One region of the Pseudomonas sp. CP4 genome, then DNA from elsewhere that is predicted to be linked to it. Evidence: predicted binding sites of a transcription regulator. Region 1 holds the regulator's gene; each other region holds the start of a gene.
What was found. Region 1 encodes FliA, which starts transcription of late flagellar genes. Its sites were predicted from a motif close to CTAAAGTTTNNNNNNNNNNNGCCGNTAA; they were not measured.

Region 1 (4,731 bases):
TGGTGCCGGGTGTGGTTTCGTTGTCGCAGTTGCTCAAGGTCCTGCAAGCGCTGCTCGCCGAGCACGTGCCGGTGCGTGACATTCGCAGCATCGCCGAAGCGATCGCGAACAACGCCGCCAAGAGTCAAGATACCGCCGCTCTGGTCGCGGCTGTGCGGGTCGGCGTATCCCGCGCAATCGTCCAAAGCATTGTAGGCACTGAGTCCGAGCTGCCTGTGATCACATTGGAACCAAGGTTGGAACAGATATTGCTCAATAGTCTGCAGAAGGCAGGACAAGGCTCGGAAGAGGGCGTTCTGCTGGAGCCGAGCATGGCCGAGAAGCTGCAACGTTCGTTGATCGAAGCGGCCCAGCGGCAGGAAATGCAAGGCCAACCGGTGATCCTGCTGGTAGCAGGCCCGATTCGCGCGATGCTCTCGCGCTTTGGCCGCCTCGCAGTCCCAGGGCTGCACGTGCTGGCCTACCAGGAAGTACCGGACAACAAGCAAGTGACCATCGTTGCGACAGTAGGGCCCAACGGCTGAGGTAGTGGTTTATGCAAGTTAAGCGTTTTTTCGCCGCCGATATGCGTCAGGCCATGAAGCTGGTTCGCGATGAGCTGGGCGCTGATGCCGCCATCATCGGCAATCGCCGCATTGCCGGCGGCGTCGAGTTGACGGCGGCTCTGGATTACAAATTGTCGGCGCTGGCGCCACGGGTTCCGAATATGGAGCTCGAAGACGAGCTGCGCAAGACCCAGTCGCGCATCGTCACCGCCCAGGCTGAACTGAGCCTGCGTGGCGAAGCCGACGGCAACACCAATCAGCAGTTGTTCGCCGGGCTGCCGTTGACCGCAGGCCTGCCGCTGACTGCTGCCGAACCGCTGAGCGAGCCGACCTACGCCGCACCGACGCGCCCGGCCGCAGCGCCTGCGCAGGCCTCGGCGGGTGTCGATCCGCGTGCCCTGGATTCGATGCGTTTTGAATTGAACAGCCTGCGCGAGCTGATGGAAGTGCAGCTCGGCACCCTGGCCTGGAATCAGCTGCAAGGCAGCCGTCCGGCCCAGGCCAATCTGTATCGCCGTCTGCAGCGCATTGGCCTGTCCGGCCCGCTGTCGCGCGATCTGCTGGCACTGATCACCGATATCGAAGAACCCCGTCAGGCCTGGCGCATGCTGCTGGCGCACCTGGCGCGGATGATCGCCGTACCGGAAGTCGAGCCGCTGGAAGAGGGCGGTGTGATTGCCATGGTCGGCCCCGCCGGCATGGGCAAGACCACCACGTTGGCCAAGCTCGCCGCGCGTTATGTGCTCAAGTACGGCGCGCAGAATGTTGCGCTGGTCAGTATGGACAGCTTCCGCATCGGCGCGCAGGAACAACTGAAAACCCTCGGACGCATCCTGAACGTGCCGGTGACGCACGTCGATCCGGGTCAGTCGCTGGTTCAGGCGCTGGATCCGCTGCTACGCAAACGCGTGGTTTTGATCGATACTGCCGGCCTGCAAGCCAGCGATCCGGCGTTGCGCATGCAGCTCGAGAGCCTGGCCGGGCGTGGCATTCGCTCAAAAAATTATCTGGTCCTGGCAACCACCAGCCAGAAACAGGTTCTAACCGCCGCTTATCACAGTTACAAGCGTTGCGGGCTGGCCGGCTGCATCCTGACTAAACTGGATGAAACGGCCAGTCTCGGCGAAGTGTTGAGCCTGGCGATCAGTCATGAATTGCCGGTCGCGTACCTGACCGATGGCCCACGGATTCCGGATGATCTGCATCTGCCGCGCCGTCATCAACTGGTCAGCCGCGCCGTCAGCGTGCAAATGCAGGAAGAACCCAGCGAAGAAGCCATGGCTGACATGTTCGCTGATATCTATCACAGCCCGACCAAGCAGGTTGGCTGAGGTAATCATGAACAGTTTTTGTACCTACATCGATGGTCTGCCACGCATTGTTCCGATCGTGAACGCGCAGCCAGTAATGTGGCCTCCGTCTATGCAAGACAAGGTAAAGAAATAACATGGGCAGCATGCATCCCGTACAGGTGATCGCGGTGACCGGCGGCAAAGGTGGCGTCGGCAAGACTAACGTGTCAGTGAACTTGTCCCTGGCGCTGGCAGAGCTTGGCCGTCGGGTCATGCTGCTGGACGCCGATCTGGGCCTGGCGAACGTCGACGTTCTGCTGGGGCTGACACCCAAACGCACACTGGCCGACGTCATCGAAGGCCGTTGCGAACTGCGCGACGTGCTGTTGCAGGGCCCGGGCGGGATTCGCATCGTGCCGGCGGCCTCCGGCACGCAGAGCATGGTGCACCTGAGTCCTGCGCAGCACGCCGGCCTGATCCAGGCGTTCAGCGACATCGGCGACAATCTCGACGTGCTGGTGATCGACACCGCTGCGGGCATTGGTGACTCGGTAGTCAGTTTCGTGCGCGCCGCCCAGGAAGTGTTGCTGGTGGTCTGCGACGAGCCGACTTCGATCACCGACGCTTACGCGCTGATCAAGTTGCTCAATCGCGACTACGGCATGAACCGCTTCCGCGTGCTGGCCAACATGGCGCAGAGCCCGCAGGAAGGGCGCAACCTGTTCGCCAAGTTGACCAAGGTCACGGATCGCTTTCTCGACGTCGCCCTACAATACGTCGGCGCCGTGCCGTACGACGAAAGCGTGCGCAAGGCAGTGCAGAAGCAGCGCGCCGTCTACGAAGCCTTTCCCCGTTCCAAGTGCGCGCTGGCCTTCAAGGCCATCGCCCAGAAGGTCGACACCTGGCCGCTGCCGGCCAACCCGCGCGGGCATCTGGAATTTTTCGTCGAGCGTCTCGTGCAGCAAACCGCAGGGCCTGTGATATGACCGCCAGTGGCATGAATCTTTACAAAAAGTCGGCGCGTGACGCGCAATACGAACTGATCGAGCGCTACGCGCCACTGGTCAAGCGCATTGCCTATCACTTGCTGGCACGCCTGCCGGCCAGCGTGCAGGTCGAAGACCTGATCCAGGCCGGGATGATCGGTTTGCTGGAAGTCTCGACCAAATACGACGCCAGCAAAGGCGCCAGTTTCGAAACGTACGCGGGCATTCGAATCCGCGGCGCGATGCTCGATGAAGTGCGCAAAGGGGATTGGGCGCCACGCTCGGTTCACCGTAATACCAGGATGGTCAGCGACGCGATTCGCTCGATTGAAGCTAAAACCGGCCGTGACGCTAAAGATCACGAGGTTGCGGCCGAACTCCAATTGAGTCTCGACGATTACTACGGGATTCTGAATGACACCTTGGGCAGTCGCCTGTTCAGTTTCGACGACCTGTTGCAGGACGGCGAACACGAAGGGCTGCACGAGGATGGCGCGAGTGCTCATATGGAGCCGTCACGCGATCTGGAAGATGAACGCTTCCAGGCGGCGCTGGCGGACGCGATTGCCAATTTGCCGGAGCGTGAGCGACTGGTGTTGGCGCTGTACTACGACGAAGAGCTGAACCTCAAGGAAATCGGTGAAGTCCTTGGCGTCAGTGAATCGCGGGTCAGCCAGTTACACAGCCAGTGCGCGGCCCGTCTGCGGGGGCGTTTGGGGGAGTGGCGAGCGCGCTGAAGGCAGTGTGGGGACACTGCGAAACGAGGCTGGTGCGGTGATGAACGGCGCCGGTCTCGATCCGTTGTGCTCCAGACAAACTTCGAGTGCTATGCCGATTGATTGAAGTGGCGCGTCCAGGTGCTGGGCGCGTTTAAGACTGCTTGGAGGTCGAATTGAACAAAGACATGAAAATCCTCATCGTTGATGACTTCTCAACGATGCGGCGGATCATCAAGAACCTGCTGCGCGATCTTGGGTTCACCAACACCGTCGAGGCCGACGATGGCGTAACCGCCATTCCGGTGCTCAACAGCGGCAGCATCGACTTTCTGGTAACGGACTGGAACATGCCGGGCATGACCGGTATCGACCTGCTGCGTCACGTGCGCGCCGATGAAAAACTCAAGCACCTCCCGGTGTTGATGGTGACTGCTGAAGCCAAGCGCGAGCAGATCATCGAGGCCGCTCAGGCCGGTGTGAACGGTTACGTAGTCAAACCTTTCACGGCTCAAGCGTTGAAAGACAAAATCGAGAAGATTTTCGAACGCATCGGCTGATGAATGCGCGGGGGAGCTATGGAGCATAACGAATCATCACAGGGCGATTTCGAATCGACTCTGAAAAAACACGCGGTCGAACTGGTCGAGAGCCTTGAAAAAGGCAAGTTCGGCGACGCGGTGCAACTGATCCATGAGCTCAATCAGACCCGTGACCGCGGCCTGTATCAGGAAGTGGGCAAGCTCACACGTGAACTGCACAGTGCGATCGTCAATTTCCAGATCGATCCGCACATGCCGCAGGCCGAGGAAGTGTCGCAAATCACCGACGCCACCGAACGCCTGGGCTATGTGGTCAAGCTGACGGAAGCCGCGGCCAACCGCACCATGGATCTGGTGGAAAGCGCCACGCCGGTGGTCAACAGTCTCGCTGATGAAGCGCAGACCTTGAGCGCCGATTGGGGCCGCTTCATGCGTCGCGAGGTCGGGGCTGAAGAGTTCCGCGAACTGGCGCGCCGGGTCGACGGTTTTCTGTCACGCAGCAGCACGGACAACCGTGCGGTGTCGAGCAACCTCAACGACATCCTGCTGGCTCAGGATTACCAGGACCTCACAGGTCAAGTGATCAAGCGTGTGACCCAACTGGTCACCGAAGTCGAAAGCAATCTGCTCAAACTCGTGCTCATGGCCAG
Region 2 (4,731 bases), 2.0 Mb from region 1:
GACGCCTTCCGCCGTTGTATGCCCTGCGCGCATTCGAAGCGGCAGCCCGGCACAGCTCGTTCACTCGCGCGGCGGAAGAATTGTCGATTACCCAGAGCGCGGTCAGTCGGCACATGCGCACACTCGAAGAACATTTCGCCTGCCGGCTGTTTCATCGCAGCGGGCGCAATCTGCAACTGACCGAGTCGGCGCGGCTGCTGTTGCCCGGTATCCGCGAAGGCTTCGCCGCCCTTGAGCGCGCCTGCAATACCTTGCGCGCCGAAGACGACATCCTGCGCATGAAGGCGCCGTCGACCCTGACCATGCGTTGGTTGCTGGCGCGGCTAAGTCGCTTCCGCCATTTGCAACCGGGCAATGAGGTGCAACTGACCAGCGCGTGGATGGACATCGATTCGGTGGACTTCAACAACGAGCCGTTCGATTGCGCGGTGTTGCTCAGCGACGGGCATTTCCCGCCGGACTGGGAAGCGAGCCTGCTGTTTCCCGAGGAACTGATTCCGGTCGGCGCGCCGAACCTTCTCAACGATCAGCCTTGGGACGTGGCGCGCCTGGCGACCACCGAACTGCTGCACCCGACCCCGGACCGCCGCGACTGGCGCAGTTGGCTGGAGCGTATGGGTCTGTCCGATCAGGTCTCGCTCAAGGGCGGACAAGTGTTCGATACGCTTGAGCTGGGCATGATTGCGGCGGCGCGTGGTTACGGTGTCTCCATGGGCGATTTGCTGATGGTTGCCGAAGATGTCGCGCAAGGGCGCCTGAGTCTGCCGTGGCCGACCGCCGTCGCCAGTGGCCTGAATTATTACCTGGTATGGCCAAAGCCACGCCCGGGAGGTGAACGTTTGCGCCGCCTCAGCGACTTTCTGCAGGGCGAGGTCCGTGCCATGCAACTGCCGACGGTAGAGCGCTTGAGCTGAAACGTTCGAGCCGGCACAATGCCACTACTGCGCCATACCCACGCAAAGTGCTCAAGTATTCGGTTTTACCGCCGACTACGAGCATGTGGAACCGTCGTGCCGGTTCTGCGCTACCCCCATTATTAGAATATTTTCCGGGCAATTACCGCGATCAAGGAGGATTCGGTGGCTCGGCCAGGAGCTGTTCATGTCTCAACCTCGTGCTCGGATCGCCTCGCAGTTGGGCCTCGCCCTTGCTGTGATACTGGCGATAGTCATCAGCGGCAGTACGGTGTTCGCCTTGCGTTCGCTGGATTCCGCCAACCTCGCCACCCGTGAAGAGCATCTGGCCAGTGAGGCCCGGCTGCTGGCCGATCAGCTGAGTACCTTCCACGGTACGCTGCGCGAAAGCACCCTGCGCTTGAGCGGTCTGTTCGAAAAGCGCTTCGGCAGTGGTTTGAGTGTGCACCCGGATCAGCCAGTGACCGTGGCCGGCGTGCAGACCCCGGGCCTGCACCTGGGCAACGAGGTGCTGAACAACAACTTCAAGGAAGTTGACGAGTTCAAGCAGATGACCGCCGGTGTGGCCACGGTATTCGTGCGCAGCGGCGAAGACTTCATTCGTGTCAGCACCAACGTCAGCAAGCAGGACGGCACCCGTGCCATTGGCACCGTGCTCGATCATGCCAACCCGGCGTACGCAAAGCTGATGGCGGGGCAGAGTTATGTCGGCCGCTCGCTGCTGTTCGAGCGTTACTACATGTCGCAGTACACCCCGGTACGCGATGCAGGCGGCAAGATTATCGCGGTGCTGTACGTCGGCTTCGACTACACCGACGCGCAGAACGCGCAGTTCGCCAATCTCAAGCGCTTCCGCATCGGCCAGACCGGCTCGCTGGCGCTCCTCGACGAGCAGAACAAATGGCTGGTGCCGATTGCCGGCGTCGAAGCTCTGGACCAAGCAGTACCGACCATCAACAACCTGGTGAAAACCCCGGGCAAAGGTGAGTTCTGGAGCGACAAGGGCGAAGACTTCTATAGCATCGCCGTGCCGTTCGAAGGTGGCCCGTGGTCGGTGGTGGCGAGCATGCCGAAAGCCGAGATCCGCGCGGTGACCTGGAGCGTCGGTACGCAACTGGCGATCGGCAGCCTGCTGGCGATGTTGCTCGCGGTCGGTTCCGTGGTCTGGCTGCTGCGCAGCAAACTTGCCCCGCTGGGCGATCTGGTGCGTCAGGCCGAGGCGTTGGGCGCGGGCGATCTGAGTGTGCGGCTGAACGTATCGAGCCACGATGAAATCGGTCAGCTGTCCCGTGCGTTCAACCAGATGAGCCAGGCGCTGTCGACCATGGTCGAGCATATCCGCCGCGCTTCGGAAGAGGTCAACAGCCGTGCGCAGGCGCTGTCCGGTTTGTCCGGCGGTGCTTACGAAGGCATGGAGCAACAGTCGGGCGAAATCACCAGCATGGCCGGCGCCGTGGAAGAGTTCAGCGCGACGTCGCTGAACATTGCCGACAACATGGGTGCGACGCAGCGCCTGGCGCAGGAAAACGCTCAGCAAACGCAGATTGGCCGCAGCTCGATGGAAGAAGCATCGTCGTCGCTGGAGCAGATCGCCGGTGCGCTGAACAGCACCGCCACGGTGATCAACACCCTCGGCCAACGCTCGCAGGAAATCGGCGGCATCGTCGGCGTGATCACCTCGATCGCCGAACAAACCAACCTGCTGGCGCTCAACGCCGCGATCGAAGCCGCTCGTGCCGGTGAGCAAGGTCGCGGTTTCGCCGTGGTCGCGGACGAAGTGCGCAGCCTCGCCTCGCGTACCCGTCAGGCCACCGATGAAATCTCCAGCATGATCCACAGCATCCAGCAGGAAACCGGCAACGCGATCAGCACCATGGAGCAGGGCAACGTGCTGATGCAGGAAGGCCTGTCGCGCAACGCCAATGTCGCCTCGGCGCTGGCGCGGATCGACGAGCAGAGTCGTTCGGCGGGGCAGCAGTTTGCCGCGATCACCACTGCCACTCAGGAACAAAGCAGCACGGCGACGTTGCTGAGCAGCAACTTGCAGAGCATTGCCATGGCCAACAGCGAGCAGCGTGAGGTTGTGTCTAACCTGGCTGTCACCGCTAAAGAGCTGGAGAAGCTGGCGGCGGATCTGCGTTCCGAGGTTGACCGCTTCCGTTGATGCATTCTTGAAACAGCTATCGCGAGCAGGCTCGCTCCCACAGTAGTCGGCGTAATTCACAAATATTGTGAAGGCCCGATGTCACTGTGGGAGCGAGCCTGCCTCGCGAATGCTTTTCTCCCACCGCTTTTTAGGACTTGCTGAAACGTTTCCGCAGCGCTATAAAAATGGCACAACTCCAATAAAGGCTGCTGCCATGACCCCGCTCAAACTCCTCGTCGCCTTCGGCGCATTCTCTGCCGCTTCCCACGCCATGGCCTGGGACTATGTCCTGCTCGACGCCAATACTCCGGCAAAGAACTGGACGATCACCAGTGAGCAACTTGGCGTAAAAACCGCCAAAGCGTTTTCCGTGACCCTGCGTACTCTGCATGGCGGTCGTCAGGAGGGCGTCAGCATTGTCGATATCGATAACGGCACGATGAAGCTGTCGGTAGTGCCGACCCGTGGCATGAACGTGTTGCAGGCTTCGGTGGGCGACGTTCGGATGGGCTGGGATTCGCCGGTCAAGGACGTGGTCAACCCGGCGTTCATCGAACTCAACGGTCGCGGTGGCCTGGGTTGGCTGGAAGGCTTCAATGAACTGGTCACCCGTTGCGGCTACGAGTGGGTTGGCCATCCCGGCATGGACAACGGTGAACTGCTGACTCTGCATGGTCGTGCCGCCAACATACCGGCCAGCACCGTTACTCTGCACATCGACGAGAAGCCGCCCTATGCCATTACGCTGCGTGGCGAGCTGAAAGAGCAGGCATTCAAGAAAGTCGATTTCTCGGTAGCGACCGAGCTGGTCACCGAACCGGGCAGCGCAAGCTTCGCCCTCAACGACACCCTGACCAACAACGGCGACTATGCGAAGGAATATCAGGCGCTGTATCACAGCAATTTCAGCACGCCGTTTCTCGAGCAGGGCGCGAAATTCGCTGCGCCGGTGAAGCAGGTGTCGCCGTTCAACGACAAGGCCAAGGGCGATCTGCCCGACTGGCAGACCTATCGCGCTCCGACCAAGGACTACGACGAAACGGTCTATAACGTCGTGCCGTATGCGGACGCCAAGGGCGACACCTTGACCGTGCTGCATAACAAGGCCGGTAGCCTCGGCGTAGCGGTTGGCTTCAATACCCAGCAATTACCAGTGTTTTCGCTGTGGAAGAACACCGACACCCAAGGACAGGGCTATGTCACCGGCCTCGAGCCGGGGACCAGTTTTTCCTACAACCGTCGCTATCAGCGGCCATTGAATCTAGTGCCCACCATTGCTCCGAAGGAGCACAAACAGTTCCAGATCAACTACAGCTTGCTGGCCGACAAAGGGGCGGTGGATAAGGCTCTCAAGCGGGTGACCGAGATTCAGGCCGGGCGTGACACCGAAGTGCGCCAGGCACCGCTGGTTGATCTGACCGAGCATTAAGGTGTCGCCGGCCGGTATTGCAGTGCCTCGGCCAGATGCTCGCGGGTAATCGCATCGGCCTGCTCGAGATCCGCCAGCGTGCGCGCGACCTTGAGCAGGCGATGCGCCGAGCGCAGCGACAGGATCAATCGCTCGCAGGCCGCCTCCAGCCATTTCTCGTCGGCTGTGGATAACTTGCAGTGACGCTTGAGCCCCGGCAGATCGAGAAACGCATTGGCACAGCGCTGACGTTTCTGCTGGCG
Region 3 (4,731 bases), 1.3 Mb from region 1:
CCGGCGGCGATCGCCAGGTGCGCGATGTGCTGGTCAATGGTCAGTGGGTGGTGCGCGATGGCCGGCATGCTGGCGAAGAGGACAGCGCTCGCGCATTCACCCAGGTCCTGCGCGATCTCTTGGGCTGACCCAAAACCAAACTGTGGGAGCGAGCCTGCTCGCTCCCACATTTGATTTGTAACGAGGCTTAATTGGACGTCTTGGCCATCTGCCGGTCCGACGCGCGCCAGATCAGGCGTGTGGTGTCGTAACCCTGCTGACGCGCCTTGCTCAGCAATTCTTCGCGTACCACACCGTTAACGGTTGGCGTGCGTGACAACAGCCACATGTACTTGCGACTCGGGTCGCCGACGATGGCGGTCTTGTAATCGTCGCTGACGTACAGCACCCAGTACTCGCCCTTCGCCACGCCCGGCACCAGGCGCGAGAACCAGTTATCGAATTCGACCCAGAGCTTGTCGGTCTTGCCCGGCACCTGTGGATAAGCCGTGCCTTTGGCCTCTTCCCACTGCCACTCCGGGGTCAGGCAACGGTTGAGCACGCCGACGTTACCGTCAGGCTTGAGGGTGTAGTGGGCTTCGGATTGCGCGCAGTGGCGCTGAAAGAACATCGGCAAGCGTGCCAGTTCATACCAGGTGCCCTGATAACGCTTGAGATTGACACTGTCGACGGTCTTGGGCGCCAACGGGTCGACGCCGGAAGTGGCGCAGCCAGCCAGTACCAGGCCAGCGAAAAGGATCAGCAATAACCGCTTCATTTTTTTCTCCGTGGGCGCGAAGCCCCGGTTTACTTCAGGCCTTGGCCGGAAAACATCAGCACTTTGTCACCGGCGTACTGCACGCTGATAAAGCTGTTCTTGTCGCCCCAGGTGCAGCTGGACATACCGAGCGCGCCCGAGCAATCGGTGGGCTTGCCGAGGAGGGTTTCCACTTCGGACTTGGCCATGCCGGCCGAGAGCTTGGAGTAGTTTTCCTGATTGACCTTGCTGCATGCGGCCAACAGCACGCAAAACGACAGCAGGGCGATAGATCGCAGCGACATGGTGAAACTCCTGGAACGAGGGGGGATGGCATGGTGCCAACCAGAAGCTTAGAAGAGAAAAGTGTCATCTGGTTCCGTGCCCGAACGCCTATTTATCAGCCCGCCCGTCTGGCTTTTGCCGATAAATCAAAAACTTTGTGAAGCTGTCGAGCATTTCGTCGACTTTCCCCGCAAGCGCCTAATCTTTGGCGCGGCGCGGTCGAAATAAGAGCAGCGCAACGCTGCCGAATATGGCAAATTGCCGCCCTTTCCTGACCAGCCCCTTCGCGGTAGTTCATTCGATGACCAGAAACATGAAATTCAGCCACAAGATTCTGCTGGCTGCTGCCCTTGTGGTGGCCGTTGCGTTCGCCTGTTTCATCTTCTTCAACGACTATCGCCAGCGTCAGGCCTTGAGCAGCAGCACCGAAGCGACCATGCAGGAGCTGGGCAGCCTGACCACCAGCAACATCCAGACCTGGCTGGAAAGCCGCATTCAATTGCTGCAATCTCTGTCGCAGCAGGTCGCTGTCGATGGCAACGCTCCCGCCAGCCTCAAGCGCATCATTGACCTGCCCGCCTACACCGGCAATTTCCAGCTCAGCTATTTTGGCGGTGCCGACGGCGTGATGTTCTCGGTGCCGGCCGGCAACCGTGCGCCGGACTACGATCCACGGGCGCGCGGCTGGTACAAAGCCGCCAATAGCGCACAGCAGACCATCGTCACCGAACCGTACATCGCCGCTTCGTCGGGCAAACTGGTGATCACCGTCGCAACCCCGGTGCAGCGTCAGGGCCAGATGCTCGGCGTCGCTGGTGCCGACATTGATCTGACCAGCGTCAGCGCGATCATCAACTCGCTGAACTTCGGCGGCCACGGTCATGCATTCATCGTCAGCGCCGAAGGCAAGATCCTGATCCACCCGGACAGCAAACTGGTGCTCAAGTCCCTCGCCGAGGCCTATCCGAACGGCGCGCCTCAAGTCAGTCCGGGCCTGAAAGAGGTCGAGTTCGACGGCAAGACCCAGTTGATTTCCTTCACGCGCGTCAACGGCGTGCCTTCGGCTGACTGGTACGTGGCGCTGGTGCTCGACAAAGACACCGCGTTCTCGATGCTCAGCGAATTTCGCACCTCGGCGCTGATCGCCATGGTCATCGCCGTACTGATCATCATCGGCCTGCTCGGCATGCTGATTCGCGTGCTGATGCAACCGCTGCTGACCATGGGCCGCGCGATGCATGACATCGCTGAAGGCGAAGGCGACCTGACCAAGCGCCTGGTGATTCACGGCAACGATGAATTCGGCGCGCTGGGCACTTCGTTCAACCGCTTCGTCGAACGCATCCACACGTCGATCCGCGAAGTGTCCTCGGCCACCGGCCAGGTCAACGAAGTCGCTTTGCGCGTGGTCGCGGCATCGAACTCGTCGATGTACAACTCCGACCAACAGGCCAGCCGCACCAACAGCGTCGCCGCCGCGATCAATCAGCTCGGCGCCGCCGCCCAGGAAATCGCACAAAACGCCGCCCTCGCCTCGCAACACTCCAGCGATGCGCGCAGCCTCGCGGTCGATGGCCAGCAGGTGGTGGATAAAACCATTCAGGCCATGCAGCAACTGTCGGCAAAGATCAGCGACTCCTGCGGCAACATCGAAACCCTGAACAGCAACACGGTGAACATCGGCCAGATTCTAGAGGTGATCACCAGCATCTCGCATCAGACCAACCTGCTCGCACTCAACGCGGCTATCGAAGCTGCGCGCGCCGGTGAGGCCGGTCGTGGCTTCGCCGTGGTCGCCGACGAGGTACGCAACCTCGCGCACCGCACCCAGGATTCGGCGCAGCAAGTGCAGAAGATGATCGAAGAGTTGCAGGTCGGCGCGCGCCAGGCGGTGACCATCATGACCGAGAGCCAGCGCGAGAGCGAAAGCAGCGTCGGCATCGCCAACCAGGCCGGCGAGCGTCTGGGCAGCGTGACCCAGCGCATCGGCGAAATCGACGGCATGAACCAGTCGGTAGCCACCGCGACCGAAGAACAGACCGCCGTGGTCGAGTCGATCAACGTTGATATCAACGAGATCAACACCCTTAATCAGGAAGGGGTGGAGAACTTGCAGGCGACGTTGCGCGCCTGTTCGGATCTTGAGCAGCAGGCGGCGCGGTTGAAGCATCTGGTCGGCAGCTTCAGGATTTAAGCTGCGGCCTCAGGCCTCTTCGCGAGCAGGCTCGCTCCCACAGTGGAATGCATTTCAATTGTGGGAGCGAGCCTGCTCGCGAAAGCGGCATAAGCCGCACTGAAGATTCAGAATCTTGAACCGGGCCTGGACAGAAACTCCAATTCCTCAGCCGTAGACTCCCGCCCCAACACCGCATTGCGGTGCGGAAATCTTCCAAAACGGGCAATCACCTTCCGATGCCGCTCGGCATAGTCCAGGTTATCGGCAAACACCGCCCGCTCCGATTCCGGCTGTTCAGACACCAATTCGATAAATCTGGAAACCGCCTCGTTCTGCACCGCGAGGTTTTCGCAGTGTTCGAACACCAGGTAAATGAATACGCGCTGAATCGGCTTCAATTGCCGATCAAAATCCGCCGCAACGCCTTGCGCGACGAGTTTCTGCGCGCGCAGATCACCGGAAAACGCTTTGGGGGTATTGCGATAGATCATGCGTGGCAGTTGATCGAGCAACAGCACCACCGCCAGCCAACCTTCGGGACATTGCGTCCACTCGGTCAATTCACCAGCCAGGGCCTGATCGACGAAGACCCCGAAACGCGTCTGCGCTTCGAGGTCTTGGCTGTCTCGCTTGCCGAACCACAACTTGCCCTTTTCAGCCGCTACTGCATTCGGTGATTCAGCGTGTCCGAACCACCAGTCAAGCAACGGCTGCCAGGGTGCAGTCATGTTTATTCCTTGTGGTAAGCCGTGGCGCGTGCGACTTCTTCTTTCGAGCCGAGGAACACTGCAACGCGCTGGTGCAGGCCTTCCGGCTGAATGTCGAGAATGCGCTGGTGACCATCGGTGGACGCGCCGCCGGCCTGTTCGACGAGGAACGACATCGGGTTGGCTTCATACATCAGGCGCAGCTTGCCCGGTTTCGACGGCTCACGGCTGTCGCGCGGGTACATGAACAGACCGCCACGGGTCAGGATGCGGTGTACGTCGGCAACCATCGCCGCGACCCAACGCATGTTGTAGTTCTTTTTCAGTGGACCTTCTTCACCGGCCAGCAGCTCGCCGACATAGCGCTGTACCGGGGCTTCCCAGTGACGCTGGTTGGACATGTTGATGGCGAATTCCTGAGTGGTTTCAGGAATGGTGATGTCTTCGTGGGTCAGGACGAAACTGCCCATTTCACGGTCCAGGGTGAAGCCTTTGACGCCGTCGCCCAAGGTCAGCACCAGCATGGTCTGCGGGCCGTAGATCGCGTAACCGGCGGCAACCTGTTGGGTGCCTGGCTGCAGGAAGGCTTTTTCGTTCAGCGGCTCGTTCTGGCTCAGGTATTCGTTCGGGCAACGCAGTACCGAGAAGATCGTGCCGACCGGGGCGTTGATGTCGATGTTCGAAGAGCCGTCCAGTGGGTCGAAGACCAGCAGGTACGCGCCTTTCGGATATTTGCCCGGGATCTGGTAGGCATTGTCCATTTCTTCGGACGCCATGCCGGCCAGGTGACCGCCCCATTCGTTGGCTTCGAGAAGGATTTCGTTCGA
Region 4 (4,731 bases), 2.9 Mb from region 1:
TCGCTCGCAGATCATCAACGACCTGCCGCTGGGCCGTAACATGGAAGAGCTGATCCGTCTGGTCGACGCACTGCAATTCCACGAAGAGCATGGCGAAGTCTGCCCGGCCAACTGGAAGAAAGGCGACAAAGGCATGAACGCTTCGCCAGAAGGCGTTGCGGCTTACCTGACCGAGAACGCTGCAGCCCTGTAAGGCGCAACGTCGAGGTACAAAAAAACCGGCCCACGTGGCCGGTTTTTTCATGCGCAGGATTTGCTCGCCAAGGATCAGTCGTCGAAGTCTTCCCAGCCGCCCATCTGCTTCCAGCGATTGACGATGCCGCAGAACAGCTCAGCGGTCTTTTCGGTGTCGTAACGCGCCGAGTGCGCTTCACGACCGTCGAAATCGATGCCGGCGGCCTGACAGGCTTTCGCCAGCACGGTCTGACCGTACGCCAGACCGGCCAGCGTCGCGGTGTCGAAGCTGGAGAACGGGTGGAACGGGTTGCGCTTCATGTCCAGCCGCGCGACGGCTGCGTTGAGGAAACCCAGGTCGAAACTGCTGTTGTGCCCGACCAGAATCGCCCGTTTGCAGCCGTTGGCTTTCAGCGCCTTGCGGATGCCACGGAAGATGTCGGTCAGCGCGGTTTCTTCGCTGACGGCCATGCGCAGCGGGTGATCGAGCTTGATCCCGGTAAATTCCAGGGCTGCCGCTTCGACGTTGGCACCTTCAAATGGCTCGACGCGGAAGAAGTAGGTGTGATCCGGGTAGACGAAACCCTTTTCATCCATGGCGATGGTGGTCGCGGCAATCTCCAGCAAGGCATCGGTGGCTGCGTTGAAGCCACCGGTTTCTACGTCGACGACAACCGGCAGGTAGCCGCGAAAACGTGCTGCCATCGGATGCCGGGAACCGCCGCCGCCATTTTGACCGTCCAGTTCGTCGTCGAAATGCTCTTCACTCACGCGTGTTCCTCCAGCAGGCGCCAGCGCAGTTTTTCACCGGCGCGCAGCGGGATAACGGTCAGCTCGCCAAAGGGCAGGCTGGTCGGGGCGGTCCATTCTTCACGGACCAGGGTGATGCGATCGGTGTTAGCCGGCAGGCCGTAGAAACGCGGGCCATTGAGGCTGGCGAAGGCTTCGAGCTGGTCCAGCGCGTTACGCTGTTCGAACGCTTCGGCATACATCTCGATGGCGGCGTAAGCGGTGTAGCAACCGGCGCAACCGCAGGCGGCTTCCTTGGCGTGCTGGGCATGAGGCGCCGAGTCGGTGCCGAGGAAGAATTTGGCGCTGCCACTGGTAGCGGCATCGAGCAACGCTTCCTGATGGGTGTTGCGCTTGAGGATCGGCAGGCAATAGAAGTGCGGCCGAATCCCGCCGACCAGCATGTGGTTGCGGTTGTACAGCAGGTGATGCGCAGTGATGGTCGCGCCGACGTTGGCCGAAGCCTCGTTGACGAACTGCACGGCGTCGCCAGTGGTGATGTGTTCGAACACCACTTTCAGCGTCGGGAAACGCTCGACCACGCGACGCATGTGTTCATCGATGAAAATCTTTTCGCGGTCGAACACATCGACGTCGCCACGGGTAACTTCACCGTGGATCAACAGCGGCATGCCGACGTCGGCCATGGCCTCGAGCGCCGGAAAGATCTTGTCGATGCTGGTCACGCCGGAATCGGAGTTGGTGGTCGCGCCGGCCGGATACAGCTTGGCGGCGTAGACGAAACCGCTGGCCTTGGCCTGACGAATTTCTTCCGGTTGGGTGCGGTCGGTGAGGTACAGCACCATCAACGGCTCGAACTGACTGCCGGCCGGGCGGGCAGCGAGAATGCGCTGACGATAGCCGTCGGCTTCAGCGGCGTTGCGCACCGGCGGTACCAGGTTCGGCATGATGATCGCGCGCCCGAAGGTGCGGGCCACATCGGCAACGGTATTGGTCAACACGGCACCATCGCGAAGATGAATGTGCCAGTCGTCGGGACGCAGCAGGGTCAGGCGGTCGGACATGAGGGGATTCCAGGCGGGTCAAACTGAGGCGAATGCTACCGGAAAAGACTCTTGCAGGCACCCGCTATCAAGTTTTGCCACAAGCGTCCGATATCCCGAAGGTATGCCGTAAACATTGTGTGAATCGGTGTTTGTGTTTCACAAGCCAATGGAGCCTCCCGTGCGCCAGCGTTATTTAGCCCTGCTCAGTGTGTTTGCCAGCCTTCCCGCGATGGCGCTGACCTACCAGACCCGTCTGGAGAACATTGAGTGGACGGTCGCCGGCGACCAGTTCGAGTGCCGCCTGACGCAACCGATCACCGATTTCGGCTCGGGCGAGTTCGTGCGCAAGGCCGGAGAGCAGGCGATCTTTCGGCTGAACGCCTACAACGCCATGCTCGGCGGCGGTTCGGCGACCTTGCTCGCCGCCGCTGCACCATGGCAGCCGGGGCGTGGCGATATCAATCTGGGCTCTGTGCGGCTGGGCAGCGGCAATGTGTTGTTCAACAGCTCGCAATCGCAGGCTGGTGGATTGATGAGCGGTCTGCTGGACGGACGCAGCCCGGTAGTGCGCCGCGCGTCTGGCGATGGCCGGGTCTCGGAAGTGCGTCTGTTGCCGGTCAAGTTCAGCAAAGCGTTCAACGATTATCAAAGCTGTGTGGCGAAATTGCTGCCGCAAAATTTCGACCAGATCAAGCAATCGCAGATCGGCTTTCCCGGCGAGGGCGTTGAGCTGGACCCGGCCGCCAAGGCCAAGCTGCAAGTGATGCTCGAGTACATGAAGGCCGATCCGACGGTGAACCACATCGAACTCGATGGCCACTCCGACAATAGTGGCAATCGCCTGACCAACCGCGAACTGTCGCGGCGCCGGGCGCTGGCGGTGGTCGATTTCTTCAAGGCCAACGGCATCCAGGAGTCGCAGATCACCGTGCGTTTCCACGGCGAGCAGTATCCGATCGTGCCGAACACCAGCAAGGCCAATCGTGCGAAGAACCGGCGGGTCAACGTAAAACTGGCGCGCGTCGCACCGATTACCGCCCCGGCTCCGGCGCCGCAAGCGAGTACGCCGGCCACGGCCGCAGCGACTTCCTGACTCGCCGGTCATCGTCGCGCTCTCGACAGATTCTGTCGCTTTGTCGTCTTAAGCTGTCGCGCCTCTGTAAATTATCGCGTTTGAGCGGTAGACTCCCCGGCTTTCCGTAGAACCCCGTGGAGTGATGGCATGGCGGACGTAAACAAGGTCGTTCTGGCGTATTCCGGCGGCCTGGACACTTCGGTGATCCTCAAGTGGCTGCAGGATACTTATAACTGTGAAGTGGTGACCTTCACCGCCGATCTCGGTCAAGGCGAAGAGGTCGAACCGGCCCGCGCCAAGGCTCAGGCCATGGGCGTCAAAGAAATCTACATCGACGACCTGCGCGAAGAGTTCGTGCGTGATTTCGTGTTCCCGATGTTCCGCGCCAACACCGTTTACGAAGGCGAGTACCTGCTGGGTACTTCCATCGCCCGTCCGCTGATCGCCAAGCGTTTGATCGAAATCGCCAACGAAACCGGCGCCGACGCCATTTCCCATGGCGCCACCGGCAAGGGCAACGACCAGGTACGTTTCGAACTGGGCGCCTACGCGCTCAAGCCGGGCGTGAAAGTGATCGCCCCTTGGCGCGAGTGGGACCTGCTGTCCCGCGAGAAGCTGATGGACTACGCCGAGAAGCACGCGATCCCGATCGAGCGCCACGGCAAGAAAAAATCCCCGTACTCGATGGACGCCAACCTGCTGCACGTCTCCTATGAGGGCGGTGTGCTGGAAGACACCTGGACCGAGCACGAAGAAGACATGTGGCGCTGGACCGTCTCCCCGGAGAAGGCTCCCGACACCCCGCAATACCTGGAACTGACTTACCGCAACGGCGACATCGTCGCGGTGGACGGCGTCGAGATGACTCCGGCCACCGTTCTGGCGACGCTGAACAAGATCGGCGGCGAGCACGGTATCGGTCGTCTCGACATCGTCGAAAACCGTTATGTCGGCATGAAGTCCCGTGGCTGCTACGAGACCCCGGGCGGCACCATCATGCTGCGCGCTCACCGCGCCATCGAGTCGATCACTCTGGATCGCGAAGTCGCTCACCTCAAAGACGAGCTGATGCCCAAGTACGCCAGCCTGATCTACACCGGTTACTGGTGGAGCCCTGAGCGTCTGATGCTGCAACAGATGATCGACGCTTCGCAGGTCAACGTGAACGGTGTTGTGCGCCTGAAACTGTACAAGGGCAACGTCATCGTCACCGGCCGCAAGTCCGACGATTCGCTGTTCGACGCCAACATCGCCACTTTTGAAGAAGACGGCGGTGCTTACAACCAGGCGGACGCGGCGGGCTTCATCAAGCTCAACGCGCTGCGCATGCGGATTGCTGCCAACAAGGGTCGCAAGTTGTTCTGAGCGGTTCAGATCGACGCGCAATAAAAAAGGCGGCCTGTTCAGGGCCGCCTTTTTTTTCGGAATTTTTGTGTGGTTCATCAAGCCGTTTCTCTTGTCTGCCTGTTGGCGGGTCGTCCCGTCAGCTTGTTCGCCCCAGCAAGGTGACTGTCTGCGTGCACAGGTTGTAAACGACACACAGCGCTGTGCCTGAGCTTTTCTTCGCCTGTTTGAGCTGTTGCAGCGCGGTATGTGCCGGAGAGTCCGAAACATGATTCGACAGGAAAACCAGAACACGCGGTTTTTTTTTCCCACCGCTCCGGAGAGTTTCGAGAATCGCATCGA

Region 2: ACMYUN_RS15735 (methyl-accepting chemotaxis protein) is a predicted target of FliA. The motif match lies at 965-992, and genes of this name have one in related genera.
Region 3: ACMYUN_RS12800 (methyl-accepting chemotaxis protein) is a predicted target of FliA. The motif match lies at 1,220-1,247, and genes of this name have one in related genera.
Region 4: ACMYUN_RS20750 (flagellar protein MotY) is a predicted target of FliA. The motif match lies at 2,055-2,082, and genes of this name have one in related genera.

Annotation. Positions count from the first base shown of each region.
Region 1 is NZ_CP180489.1:1,548,406-1,553,136, reverse strand. It holds gene flhA (flagellar biosynthesis protein FlhA) at 1-524, shown strand, start outside; gene flhF (flagellar biosynthesis protein FlhF) at 536-1,876, shown strand; gene fleN (flagellar synthesis regulator FleN) at 1,993-2,823, shown strand; gene fliA (RNA polymerase sigma factor FliA) at 2,820-3,560, shown strand; gene ACMYUN_RS06855 (chemotaxis response regulator CheY) at 3,728-4,099, shown strand; gene ACMYUN_RS06850 (protein phosphatase CheZ) at 4,118-4,731, shown strand, end outside.
Region 2 is NZ_CP180489.1:3,536,996-3,541,726, forward strand. It holds gene ACMYUN_RS15730 (LysR substrate-binding domain-containing protein) at 1-914, shown strand, start outside; gene ACMYUN_RS15735 (methyl-accepting chemotaxis protein) at 1,102-3,078, shown strand; gene ACMYUN_RS15740 (aldose 1-epimerase family protein) at 3,275-4,489, shown strand; gene ACMYUN_RS15745 (YifB family Mg chelatase-like AAA ATPase) at 4,486-4,731, opposite strand, start outside.
Region 3 is NZ_CP180489.1:2,888,144-2,892,874, forward strand. It holds gene ACMYUN_RS12785 (formimidoylglutamate deiminase) at 1-128, shown strand, start outside; gene ACMYUN_RS12790 (lipocalin family protein) at 188-757, opposite strand; gene ACMYUN_RS12795 (hypothetical protein) at 787-1,041, opposite strand; gene ACMYUN_RS12800 (methyl-accepting chemotaxis protein) at 1,323-3,215, shown strand; gene ACMYUN_RS12805 (DUF924 family protein) at 3,323-3,925, opposite strand; gene ACMYUN_RS12810 (class 1 fructose-bisphosphatase) at 3,928-4,731, opposite strand, start outside.
Region 4 is NZ_CP180489.1:4,603,191-4,607,921, forward strand. It holds gene ACMYUN_RS20735 (peroxiredoxin) at 1-193, shown strand, start outside; gene rnt (ribonuclease T) at 268-945, opposite strand; gene pyrC (dihydroorotase) at 942-1,988, opposite strand; gene ACMYUN_RS20750 (flagellar protein MotY) at 2,149-3,063, shown strand; gene ACMYUN_RS20755 (argininosuccinate synthase) at 3,193-4,410, shown strand; gene ACMYUN_RS20760 (hypothetical protein) at 4,529-4,731, opposite strand, start outside.